2 regions of the Pararhizobium sp. LjRoot235 genome follow, and region 1 is predicted to be linked to the other one. Evidence: riboswitches for the same ligand, from Rfam matches in the RefSeq annotation. Region 1 holds a riboswitch; the other holds the start of a gene.
What was found. Region 1 has a riboswitch for cobalamin ahead of ACSQ2Z_RS08390 (CbtB domain-containing protein). Riboswitches for the same ligand answer to the same signal wherever they lie in the genome.
Positions count from the first base shown of each region.

Region 2: it holds a riboswitch for cobalamin, as region 1 does, so the genes downstream of both, ACSQ2Z_RS21950 (ABC transporter substrate-binding protein) here and ACSQ2Z_RS08390 (CbtB domain-containing protein) in region 1, are expected to answer to the same signal.

Region 1 covers NZ_CAXUSP020000001.1:1,754,776-1,760,075, forward strand. Annotated here, with positions in the region: gene ACSQ2Z_RS08380 ((2Fe-2S)-binding protein) at 1-641, shown strand, start outside; gene ACSQ2Z_RS08385 (CbtA family protein) at 660-1,433, opposite strand; gene ACSQ2Z_RS08390 (CbtB domain-containing protein) at 1,628-1,804, opposite strand; cobalamin riboswitch at 1,853-2,115, opposite strand; gene ACSQ2Z_RS08395 (bifunctional diguanylate cyclase/phosphodiesterase) at 2,382-4,148, shown strand; gene ACSQ2Z_RS08400 (hypothetical protein) at 4,327-4,851, opposite strand; gene ACSQ2Z_RS08405 (ferritin-like domain-containing protein) at 5,010-5,300, shown strand, end outside.
Region 2 covers NZ_CAXUSP020000002.1:269,566-274,865, reverse strand. Annotated here, with positions in the region: gene ACSQ2Z_RS21960 (ABC transporter ATP-binding protein) at 1-576, opposite strand, end outside; gene ACSQ2Z_RS21955 (FecCD family ABC transporter permease) at 618-1,577, opposite strand; gene ACSQ2Z_RS21950 (ABC transporter substrate-binding protein) at 1,670-2,731, opposite strand; cobalamin riboswitch at 2,767-3,007, opposite strand; gene ACSQ2Z_RS21945 (SDR family NAD(P)-dependent oxidoreductase) at 3,087-3,881, opposite strand; gene ACSQ2Z_RS21940 (multidrug effflux MFS transporter) at 4,052-5,254, opposite strand.

The DNA of each region.
Region 1 (5,300 bases):
ATGATCGCACCAAGGGCGCCCATCTGGTCGCCTTCTACAGCCACCAACTCAGCATCGCTGCCGGTGCCCTTTATCTGAGGACCGGGCTGGTGCCGGATCTCGATCCGGGAAGCCTCGCTTTCCGTTTTGAACCGTATGCCCCGAAGAACGCGGGCGAGGGCGCGCTGGCCTGCCCATCCGATGCCCGCCGCTTTCATTTTCGCTTCCGCCGTTTTCGCCGTGGCCGTGACAATGCACCCCTGTTTCACGACAGCTTCGTTGCCAGCCTTGCGCCGGTTATCGAAACGGTGAAGGCCCGTACCGGTTTGTCATCGGTTGCACAATGGCGGCTGGCCGCCGACGGCATTGCCGGTGCTTTTCTCGAAATAGGTGCGGCATCGGCGCAAGAGGAACAAGCGATGGTTTCGGCGCTCGCGATCGTCAACACCGAAGGTTCGCCGCTGAAGTCAGACGCACTGCGCTATCAAAAGGTCGCCGCGATCATGGATGGCGTGCCGGTCGAGCGCATTTTTCGGCTCAGAAGCGGTTGCTGCCTGTATTACCGAACGGATGGTGGGACCTTTTGCGATGTCTGCGTGCTTCTCGACGAGGAGACGCAAAGAAGCCGCCTGCGCACCCATCTTGAACGCACAGGCGGCTGAGATGGCAAGCCGGTTTCGTTACGCCGATTTCAGGAAGCGGTCGTTGAAAAAGCCCGAGACAAGGCCGAGCACGATCCACGAGGCGAGCGCGGTTGCCAGCGCGGCGACAGCGAATTCGGCGCCGAGAACGGCCGGAACCGGGCTCGAAATATCCGCAGGCTGCGGTGCGCCGTAAACATGCGGCGCGGCGAGCACCGCCAGACCGGCGATTTTCGCAGCGATTTCGTGGCGCAGTGCAAGGAGATAGAGGCCTGCGCCGGAGAGCAGGACCGTCGCCATCCACCATATCTGCCGGTCATGCAGGTCGGCGGCTGGAAAGCCGGGCAATTCCGGTGGCAGGCCGATGGCGGGCAGCATGTGGACCGCCAGCCAACCGCAAGCGCCCCAGAGGACGCCGTTGCGAAGCGTGATGGGATAGCCGATCAGCAGGCTGATGCCGGTCAGCAACAGGCTGAAACCTGTGCCGGTCACGAGATTGGCGAGCAAGGTTCCTGAAAAGCGGCTCATGCCAAACATGATGCCGCCTTCGTCCTCATGCTCGCCCTCATGGGCGTAGGCCGGCGTGATTGGAGAGAATGCCGCAAGTATTTCGCCGATCGTGGTTGTCTGCTTGAGCGACGAGTGCTGTTGCTGCCCGTCTGTGCCGGCGGGCTGTTCCGTCGCGGGCTCCTTGCCCTCATATTCTTCGGCATGAAGGATGATCGGAACGACCCGCGCAGTCTGCGCCACCGTCGTAAAGACACCCGCAATCAGTCCGGCCACCAACGCGGCCAGAAGCGTTTTGACAATCATTTCGATACCCCCAGGTTCAAGCGGAGCGGATGCTCGTCAACGCTCTCTGGCTTGCTATGTTTGAAAACCCCACGGCAAATGCCGCCCGGTACCGCAGCACGGGCGCATGTACCATCGATGCATGGTTTCCATGGAAACCCGCATTCTGTTGCCGGATTGAATGCGAAAAGCGCGCGGCTTCTCACATCAGCCGATCAATGGCAGGGAAAACCGTAGGAGTGGCGAACGTCGTGTGCGGTGTCGTGCAGCACTGCGGAATTCGCGAGACCGGCGCCGAAAACCAGGAATCCGCCGATCAGAAGGGCGAGGATACCGGCGGTGATGCGGTCGTTGAGGGAGAGCGGGATGCTCGAAACTGTAGACGTAGCCATGACAACCTCCGTGATGGCGCGTGGGAAACTTCCCACCAAATGGGCACAATGCCCCTTTATCAACCGGCAGGTTTCCTGGCTCGCGGCGTCAGGTGCTTGGCACCAGTGAACCTGTCTCGCCTTCCCAAGGTGCGGGCCAGGCCCGCCGCCGCAGTGGCTTTTGCCGGATTAACCGGCATGACAAATTCCGACCGCTCTACAGTCGCGGGGTCGGCCGTGATTGAGATGCCCAGCATGGGTCCATCCGTCACGTTCCCATTTACTCCCCGGAAACGTTCGCTTCCAAGGGAACCAATTGATCCGACGATGATTATGATGTCGCCCTGCTCATGTCAATTCGAGGTTACGACGCGCGATGCCGCTTTGCCGTCCCATTTGCCCAAGTTCGCTTGCACATGTATCTTTCCAGGTTAAGCGCAAATTAGACGGTGTACGGCTATTTGTCATGAAATAGCATTGAATGGTTGATTGTATTGCGGATTACATTTCGCGTTTTTGTGAGGCAATATTTCTTTAGGAACCTTGCGGCAGAATGCCGCGCACGTCCGCATGGAAAGAGTCATTCATAGAGAAAACAATGAAGGCGGCGAGGTCCGAACAGGAATTTCAGAATATTCTTCGGAGACTGGAGCTTGCGCTTGACGCCTCCCGGATCGGCGTATGGGAACACGATACGCAGAAGGATGAAGTCGTCTGGGATAAGCAGATGCACCTGCTCTATGGAACCGGCAGGACAAACAAGCGCGTCAAGGCGGCGTTGTGGATCAAGGCGGTCCATCCGGATGACCGGGAGCAGGCCGAGGCGGATTTCAACTATGCCCTCAAGGGCAAAGGCAACTACTCGTCAGAGTACCGCATTGTTCTACCGGACGGTAAAGTTCGCTATCTCCGCTCCAGGGCGCATTGCTTCGAGCAAGACGGAAATATCACCTTCATCGGCGTGGAATGGGACGTGACGGCGGATGTCCTTCTCAATCGGGAACTGCAGCGGCAGAAGGCCATTGCCGAAAAACGCGCAGTTGAGCTCGAGGCGAGCGCCCGCAGGATCGAATACGCGGCCGAACACGACTACCTGACCGGGCTGCCGAACCGTAGGTTCTTCGATCGCAGATTAGGGGAACTTTCAGAGGATGCCGGGCTGGAAAAGCTCGCCATCCTCCATATCGGCCTCGACCGGTTCAAGCAGATCAACGACACGGCGGGGCATTCGGTGGGCGATGATGTGCTGAAATCGACCGCCGGCCGGATTGTCGCCGCTTTACCGAATAGCGCCTTCGTCGCTCGCATAGGCGGCGACGAATTTGCGGCTCTTGTTGCAAACTTCAACTCCGTGGAAGACTTGAAGACGGTTGCCGAACGGCTGGCGCAGCAATTGAAGCAATCGATATGGCACAATGACGAAGTGCTGCGCACCGGTGCCTCGATCGGCCTGGCTTCCGCCACCGGTAGAAATATCGCCAGCCTGCTCGCGGAAGCCGATGTCGCCCTTCATCGCGCCAAGAGACTTGGCCGGGGCAGGGTGGAGGTATTCTCGGCGCACCTCAAGGCGCAGCTCAACAACGAGCGCCGCGTTGCCAAGCAATTTGCGCGCGGACTGGAGAAGGGAGAGTTTGTTCCCTTTTACCAAGCGCAGGTCGATGCGCGGACACGCCGCATCGTCGGCCTGGAGGCTTTGGCGCGGTGGCGCCACCCGAAACGCGGGGTTCTGTTGCCGGGCGAATTCATCGATGTCACGGGAAATCTCGGCATGCTGGATGATCTGGATGCCGCAATCCTGGAGGCGGCGTTGAAGGATCGCCGCGCCTGGATGCGGCAGGGCGTGCGCGTTCCACGGATCGCGGTAAATGTTTCGGCAGCGCGGTTGTCCGATCCGCTTTTGATCGACGAGTTGCAGCAACTGGATGTCGAGCCGGATACGCTGTCATTCGAACTGCTGGAGACGATCTTTCTCGACGAAAGCGAGGAAGGCGTACTTTCCAATGTTGCCGCGCTGAAGAATATGGGCATTGACATCGAGATCGATGATTTCGGCTCGGGCCACGCCTCGATCATCGGGCTGATGAAGGTGAAGCCGCGGCGGCTGAAGATCGATCGGCGGCTGGTATTTCCGATCACCACCTCGCGCGAACAGAAGCGTCTGTTGCGCTCGATCGTCGATATCGCCAAAGCGCTAGACATCGAAGTGGTGGCCGAAGGGGTCGAGACGCCGGAGCATGCCAAGCTTCTGACGCGCCTGGGCTGCGATGTCCTGCAGGGTTATGCGATCGCCTATCCCGTCTCGGGGGCTGAGATACTGGCGCGGCTCAGGGAAACACAGAACGCCGCACTTGCCGTCCAGTTTTGACGGGTTTTCTGCAAAAGGTATCCAAGAGGCGAGTAGACGCATTGGGCGCGGCGTCCGTTCGCACCATTGCGTTCCCGGGCCGATCGCGCCGATGGAGCAGAACGAGTTGCCTCGTATCAGCTGGTATCTGGATGAGATCAGCCGGGCGAGTTGGCGGCCGGGTTCATGGCAGCGCGGTTCATGGCAGCCGTCCGCGAACCTCGGTGATCTGGTACGACCATTTGGGCGCGGTTGGCTCCACGCCGTAGCGGTTTGGGAAGGTGAAGAAGGTTTCGAAGCTCTGGCTCTGGCCCGCGGGAATGCGCGCCAGAATGAGGGCGGTGTCCTCACCGAGCGTCCTGCACTGGTTATCCGGGCAATCGTCTAGCGTCACAGACAGTTTGAAATAGTCGAGATTGAAGCTACTTTTGTTCACCGCCGTGCCGGTCGCACGATAGCTCGTGTCCGGCTGGTTGCGGGTGAACGCCAGTCCTTCAACGGAGATGTCCTGCGGAGTCAGCGCCGGTTGTGTCTGCTGTCTGTTCGGATTGCTCTCCGTGTTGGGAGAGTTGCCGCCTTCATTGATCCAGATGATGAAGGCGATGATCAACCCGCCCGCAACCATCAAACTCAATACCGGCTCGGCAAATCGCCGGAAGCGCGACGAACGTGTCGCGAAATAGACAATCAAAATGCCTGCGAGCGCAGGAAATATCCAAATCATCAAAGTCCTCCCGCTCTTTATATAGGCGGGGCGTTGACCCGAGGGAAGCGGCGCACGACGTCGGGCGGCGATTGCAATGCGAGGCGGAACAAAGTGCGCGCCAACCCGTTTCCCGTCTGTCGTTCCGACGCTTCAAATCACGGAAAAGGAGGAAACCAATGGCACAGAAAGCCCTGGAAGACCTGTTCTACGACCTGCTCAAGGACGTCTACTATGCCGAACGCAAGATCCTGAAGGCCTTGCCGAAAATGGCCAAGGGCGCCCACGACCCCAAGCTGAAGGCGGCGTTTGAAAAACATCGCGACGAAACCGAAGGCCAGATCGAACGTCTGCAGCAGGTGTTCGAAATTTTTGGCAAGCGCGCAGTCAGCAAGAACTGCCCAGCGATCGACGGCTTGATCGAAGAAGGCGAGGAAGTTCTCGAAGACTTCAGGAATTCACCGGCGCTC
Region 2 (5,300 bases), on a different contig from region 1:
GATAGCAAGGCTGTCGCAGAACATCGCTGCCAGATTGAGATCGTGCAGCGCGATGATGCTGGTCACCGGCAGCCGTGCCACCAGCTTGAGGATTTCCAGTTGATGCTGGATATCGAGATGGTTCGTCGGCTCGTCAAGCAGCAGTTCGCTCGGTGTCTGCGCAAGCGCGCGGGCGATGTGCACGCGCTGGCGCTCGCCGCCGGACAGTGTATGCCAAAGCTGTGCGGCCCTGCCGGGCATGCCGACATGACAAAGAGCGGCGTGCACTGCGGCATCGTCCGCGGCACTCCAGGACGAGAGCGGGCCGCGATGCGGCGTGCGTCCCAGCCTGACCGCGTCGAGAACACTCACCTCTGCATCGGTCGTTGCCTGCTGCTCGACGAAGGCGACGCGCCGGGCGATGTCGAGACGGGACATTGCAGCGATATCTGTGTTTCCAAGCGAAACGACGCCGCTCTTGACGTTTCGCAACCGGCAGATCAGGCGCAACAGGCTGGATTTGCCAGACCCGTTCGGCCCAAGCAGGCCGAGCGTCCTGCCGGGCGCCACCTCGATGCTGATGCCGTCGACGATCATTGCGCCGCCGGTCGACCAATGGACGTCACGGACGGAAATGCTCAAACCGGTCTCCTTGCCTTGTAGAGAATGGCCGCGAAGGCCGGCGCGCCAAACAGCGCGGTGACGACCCCGATCGGCAGGATCTGCTGCGGAACGATGATGCGCGATACAATATCGGCGGTAACCATGAAGGTCGCGCCGATCAATGCCGAGGCGGGCAGAAGGCGGCCATGCGAAGGACCGACGAGGAACCGCGCCGCATGTGGAATGACCAACCCGACAAAACCAATGGAGCCGACAATGCTAACCATGACCGCCGTCATCAGCGCCGTTGCGCCGAGAAGGATCATGCGGACGCGGTTGACCGCAATGCCCAGCGCTGCCGCTGCATCGATCCCGAAGGTAAAGGCGTCCAGTGCGCGGGCATAGAACATCGACACGGCCAAACCGGCGAGAGCGACGGGCGCGGCCAGATAGACGTCAGGCCAGCGCACGCCGGCAAGGCTGCCGAGTAACCAGAACATGACGCCGCGCGCCTGCTCGGCATTGGCCGACGTGGTGACGATGTAGGAGGTCAGCGCGTTGAAAAGCTGTGAGCCTGCGACACCGGCCAGGATGATCCGGTCCGCCCCGCCGCCGGCCCCGGCGGCAAGGGCCGATACCAGAACGAAGGCAAGGACGGCGCCGAGAAAAGCGCCGGCCGACAGCGTCAGGACGCCGTAGCCGAAACCGAGGATCATCACCGCAACCGCACCGGCCGAAGCGCCGGCGGAGATGCCGAGCACATAGGGTTCGGCCAGCGGATTGCGCAGCAGCGCCTGCAGGATCGCGCCGGACAGTGCAAGCGCTGCCCCGGAACTCGCGGCAAGCAGGGCGCGGCTCAGCCGATAATCCCAGACGATGCCTTCATGGATGCGGCTGAGTTCGAATGACGCGCCGAAAATCCGGTTGGCCACGGCCTTGCCGGTGGTTGTGAGCGGGATGGAGATCTCGCCAATCGAGACGGCAAGGCTGATCATGAAGGCGAGTGCTGTAAGCGTCAGGGTGGCAAGCGCCAAGCGCGCCCACCACCGGCCGCCGATCGTTACGGGTTGTTCGATCGCCGCCAGTGTCACTGCGACAATCCGAACGCCTTGATGCCTTGCGCCAGCGTCTCGATGCCGTCGATTGTGCGGATCGTCGGGTTCATCGACTGCGCATCCATCTGGATGAAGCGCTTGTTCCTGACCGCGTCCAACTGGCTGGTGACCGGATCCTTCTCGAGAAAGTCGATCTTCACCGCCGGATCGTCAGCCGCATAGCGGCGGCGGTCCATGGTGGCGATGACGATGACGGAGGGATTGGCCGCAGCGATCGTTTCCCAGCCGATCAGCGGCCATTCCTCCTCGGTCGTCACGACATTCCTGGCACCGAGCGCCTTCAGGATATAGGCCGGAGCGCTGTTCTTGCCGGCAATGAAGGCATCCCCCTCCACTTCCTTGCTGGAAAACCAGAAGACGACCGGGATGTCGCTGAGCCTGGCGCCAAGGACCAAAGCAGCGGCGTCGGATTCCCGCTTTTTCAGGTCTGCGATCAGTGCATCGCCGCGATCCTTTATGTCGAAGATTTGCGAGAGCTCGCGGATTTCCTGGTAGATCAGGTCCATCGTGAAGAGTTCTTTGCGCCGACCATCGCCGCCATCGGTATTGACCTTGGCGACGCAGTCGGCCGGCGAGACATAGGTGTTGATGCCGAGGCCTGAAAACTGCTCACGCTTGCCAACCGATCCTTGCGCGCCGACATGCCATTCGAATTCGGCGGCGACGAGATCCGGCGCCTCGCCGACGACGGATTCGAAGCTCGGGTCGTTGTCGGCGAGGCGCTTGATCTTCCGGTTTTGGGCCTCATACTCTTTCAGCACCGGACCGACCCAGACGGCGGTCCCGCCAATCTTGCCGGCCAGGCCGAGCGAGAACAGGACTTCGGTCATGCCCTGGCCGATCGAAACAATCCTCTGCGGCGGCTTGTCGAAGCTTACGGTCTGGCCGCAATTTGAAATTTCCAGGGGATAGCGCGTCGGTGCAGCCGCGGCCAGTGTGCAGAGGCTCCCCAACACAACCGCGGCTGCGGAAATCGGCGCGAGAATACGGGAAAAGGCGACAAAGCGCCCGGCAGGGCGGTCGAAATCGATCATGACGGTTCCTTTCCGGGCAACCCCGCCCGGGTGAGTGGATCTTGCTTTCGACGGCAGGTCTCCTGGCTCGCGGATATGTGTCTTTCGCCTGCCTTCCCGCGAAGCCAGAGGCTCGCAGTGGCATGGCGCCTGAAAAGGCGCCACAAGGACGATCGGCAATCCGCTTACAGTTGCGGGGGCAGCCACAGTCTTGGTCCCTGTTGGGTCTTCCGCACCGTGTTCCCTATTAATCCCCTCGAAGTCATCCATCGGGGAACCGTCGGCGGTGATTTAGGCCGAGCATGGCCGCCACGTCAAGGTGGCCGGTGTCGCTGTCAACCGAGTGATCGACCAGTGTTTAAGCACGGGCGTGCGGTTAAGGCATCAACTGGCCGCCGTTGACCTCGATAATCTGGCCGGTAATGTAGCCGGACAGACTGGGTGATGCCAGAAAGAGATAGGCGCCGACGCAATCCTCCGGGGTGCCGACCCGGCCCATCGGCACGGTGCGCCGTTGCGCATCGAGCATTTCAGGGCTGGTGTAGCGTTCGTGGAACGGCGTCGCGATGATGCCGGGCGCAACAGCGTTGACGCGGATACCGTCGCCAACAAATTCCTTGGCGTGGCCGCGGGTGATGGTCGACACGAAGCCTTTGGCTGCCGCGTAGAGGATCGCCCCATTGCCGCCACCATTGCGGGCAGCGATCGACGTCGTGTTGATGATGAAGCCGCCCTGTTTGCGCAGCCAGGGATGTGCGGCCCGCGTCGCGGCAAGCACCGAACGGGCATTGAGATCCATCACGCGCTGGTAGTGCGCGTCGCTCATTTCGGCGGTCGCAACGCGACCGAGCATGCCACCGGCATTGTTGATCAGCCCATCAAGCCGACCGAATTGACTGGCGGCCTCCTCGACCACCCGTTCGGTCACCCCATCCGTGGATACGTCGCCCTGGACCAGCACCGCCGTGCCGCCCGCACCCGCGACCTCCGCCAGCAGTTGAGTCGCAGCCTGGCGGCTCTCATTGTAGTGGATCGCGACGCTAGCGCCCTGGGCAGAAAACGCCAGCGCCAGCGCGGCGCCGATCCCCGTCGAGGCACCGGTGATCAGGACTGCTTTTCCGTCGAGATCGGGGATCTGGATCCCCTGCCATATGTTCAGCTGGCCAGTCATGTGTCGCCCTCGGTTTCCGGTCCACTCATTCATTCCCGCAAGCGAGATAACGCTCGGGCCGGATTTTTCCAGCTTCGGCGGATGACCGCGCCGTAACCGGCTCACCCGCAAAAAAAAGGCCCGGAACATCGCCTTGGCCTCTGGCAATCCATGCGATCGATGATCCGCGGTTATTCGGCCGCAGCACTCACCGCATGGCGGCGACCGATCGTCGCCTGCGTCAGCAACAGGGCGCCAACTGCGCACAGCGCTATCCCCATCGCCATCGGCACCGCGGTGCCATCGAAGAAAACCGACGCAACCATCATGGCAACAGCGGCCGTGACGAAATGCAACGTTCCCATCAGCGACGAGGCCGTGCCGGCGATCTCGCCGTGATCCTCCAGCGCCAGAACCGCCGTCGTCGGGATGACGAGACCGAGGCAGCCATAGCCGATGAAGAGGAAAACAGCCAATACGGGCAGTTGGCTGAAGTCCAGGCTCATGACGATGGCCATCGTTGCCATGGTGAGCGCAAATGCGGTGACGGCGACGCGCATGACGCGCACGAGGCCGAAACGCTCGCCGAACCAGCCGGTCACCTGCGATACGCCGAAGAACGACACCGCATTGATCGAGAAGGCGAGGCTGTATTGCGTCGGCGTCAAGCCGTAATGGTCGATCAGCACGAAGGGCGAGTTCGCCAGGTAGACGAGGAAGCTGGAAATGCCGAGTCCGCCGATGAAGGTGAGCGTCAGGAAGTTTCTGTCCCTCAGGAGGACACCATAGGCCGCCATGGCGCTGCCAAGGCTGCTTTCGGCGCGATGCGCCTTCGGACGGGTCTCCCGCAATTGCGTCGCCAGAAGGATCAGGCCGATGAACGAGGCAGCCATGACCGCCCAGAAGACGCCGCGCCAGCCGTAGAATTCGATGACGGCGCTGCCGGCGAGCGGTGCGAGGATCGGCGAAATGCTGAAGACCAGCATCAGCAGCGACATCAACCGCGCGGCCTGCACGCCGGTATGCATGTCACGAACGATGGCACGCGGAATGACCATGCCGGCGGCTCCGCCGATCCCCTGCAGGAAGCGGAAGGCGATCAGGGTTTCGATATCGGTCGCCAGTGCACAGCCGATGCTGGCAGCAGAAAACAGGCCGATGCCGAGATAGAGCGGCGCCTTGCGGCCCCACATATCAGACAGCGGGCCGTAGACGAGCTGGGAGAGTGCAAAGGAGATGAAAAAAGCCAGCAGGCTAAGCTGCACGACATTGTTTTCGGCCTGAAGATCCTGTCCGATCGAGGGTAAGGCCGGAAGATACATGTCGATGGCGAAGGGGCCGATCGCCGATAAAAGACCGAGGATCAGCGCGGTGCGAAAGAAGGAAGTTGTCATGGTGATCATCTTTCAGAAGACAGCGGCGCGCAGCCGGGACACCGCC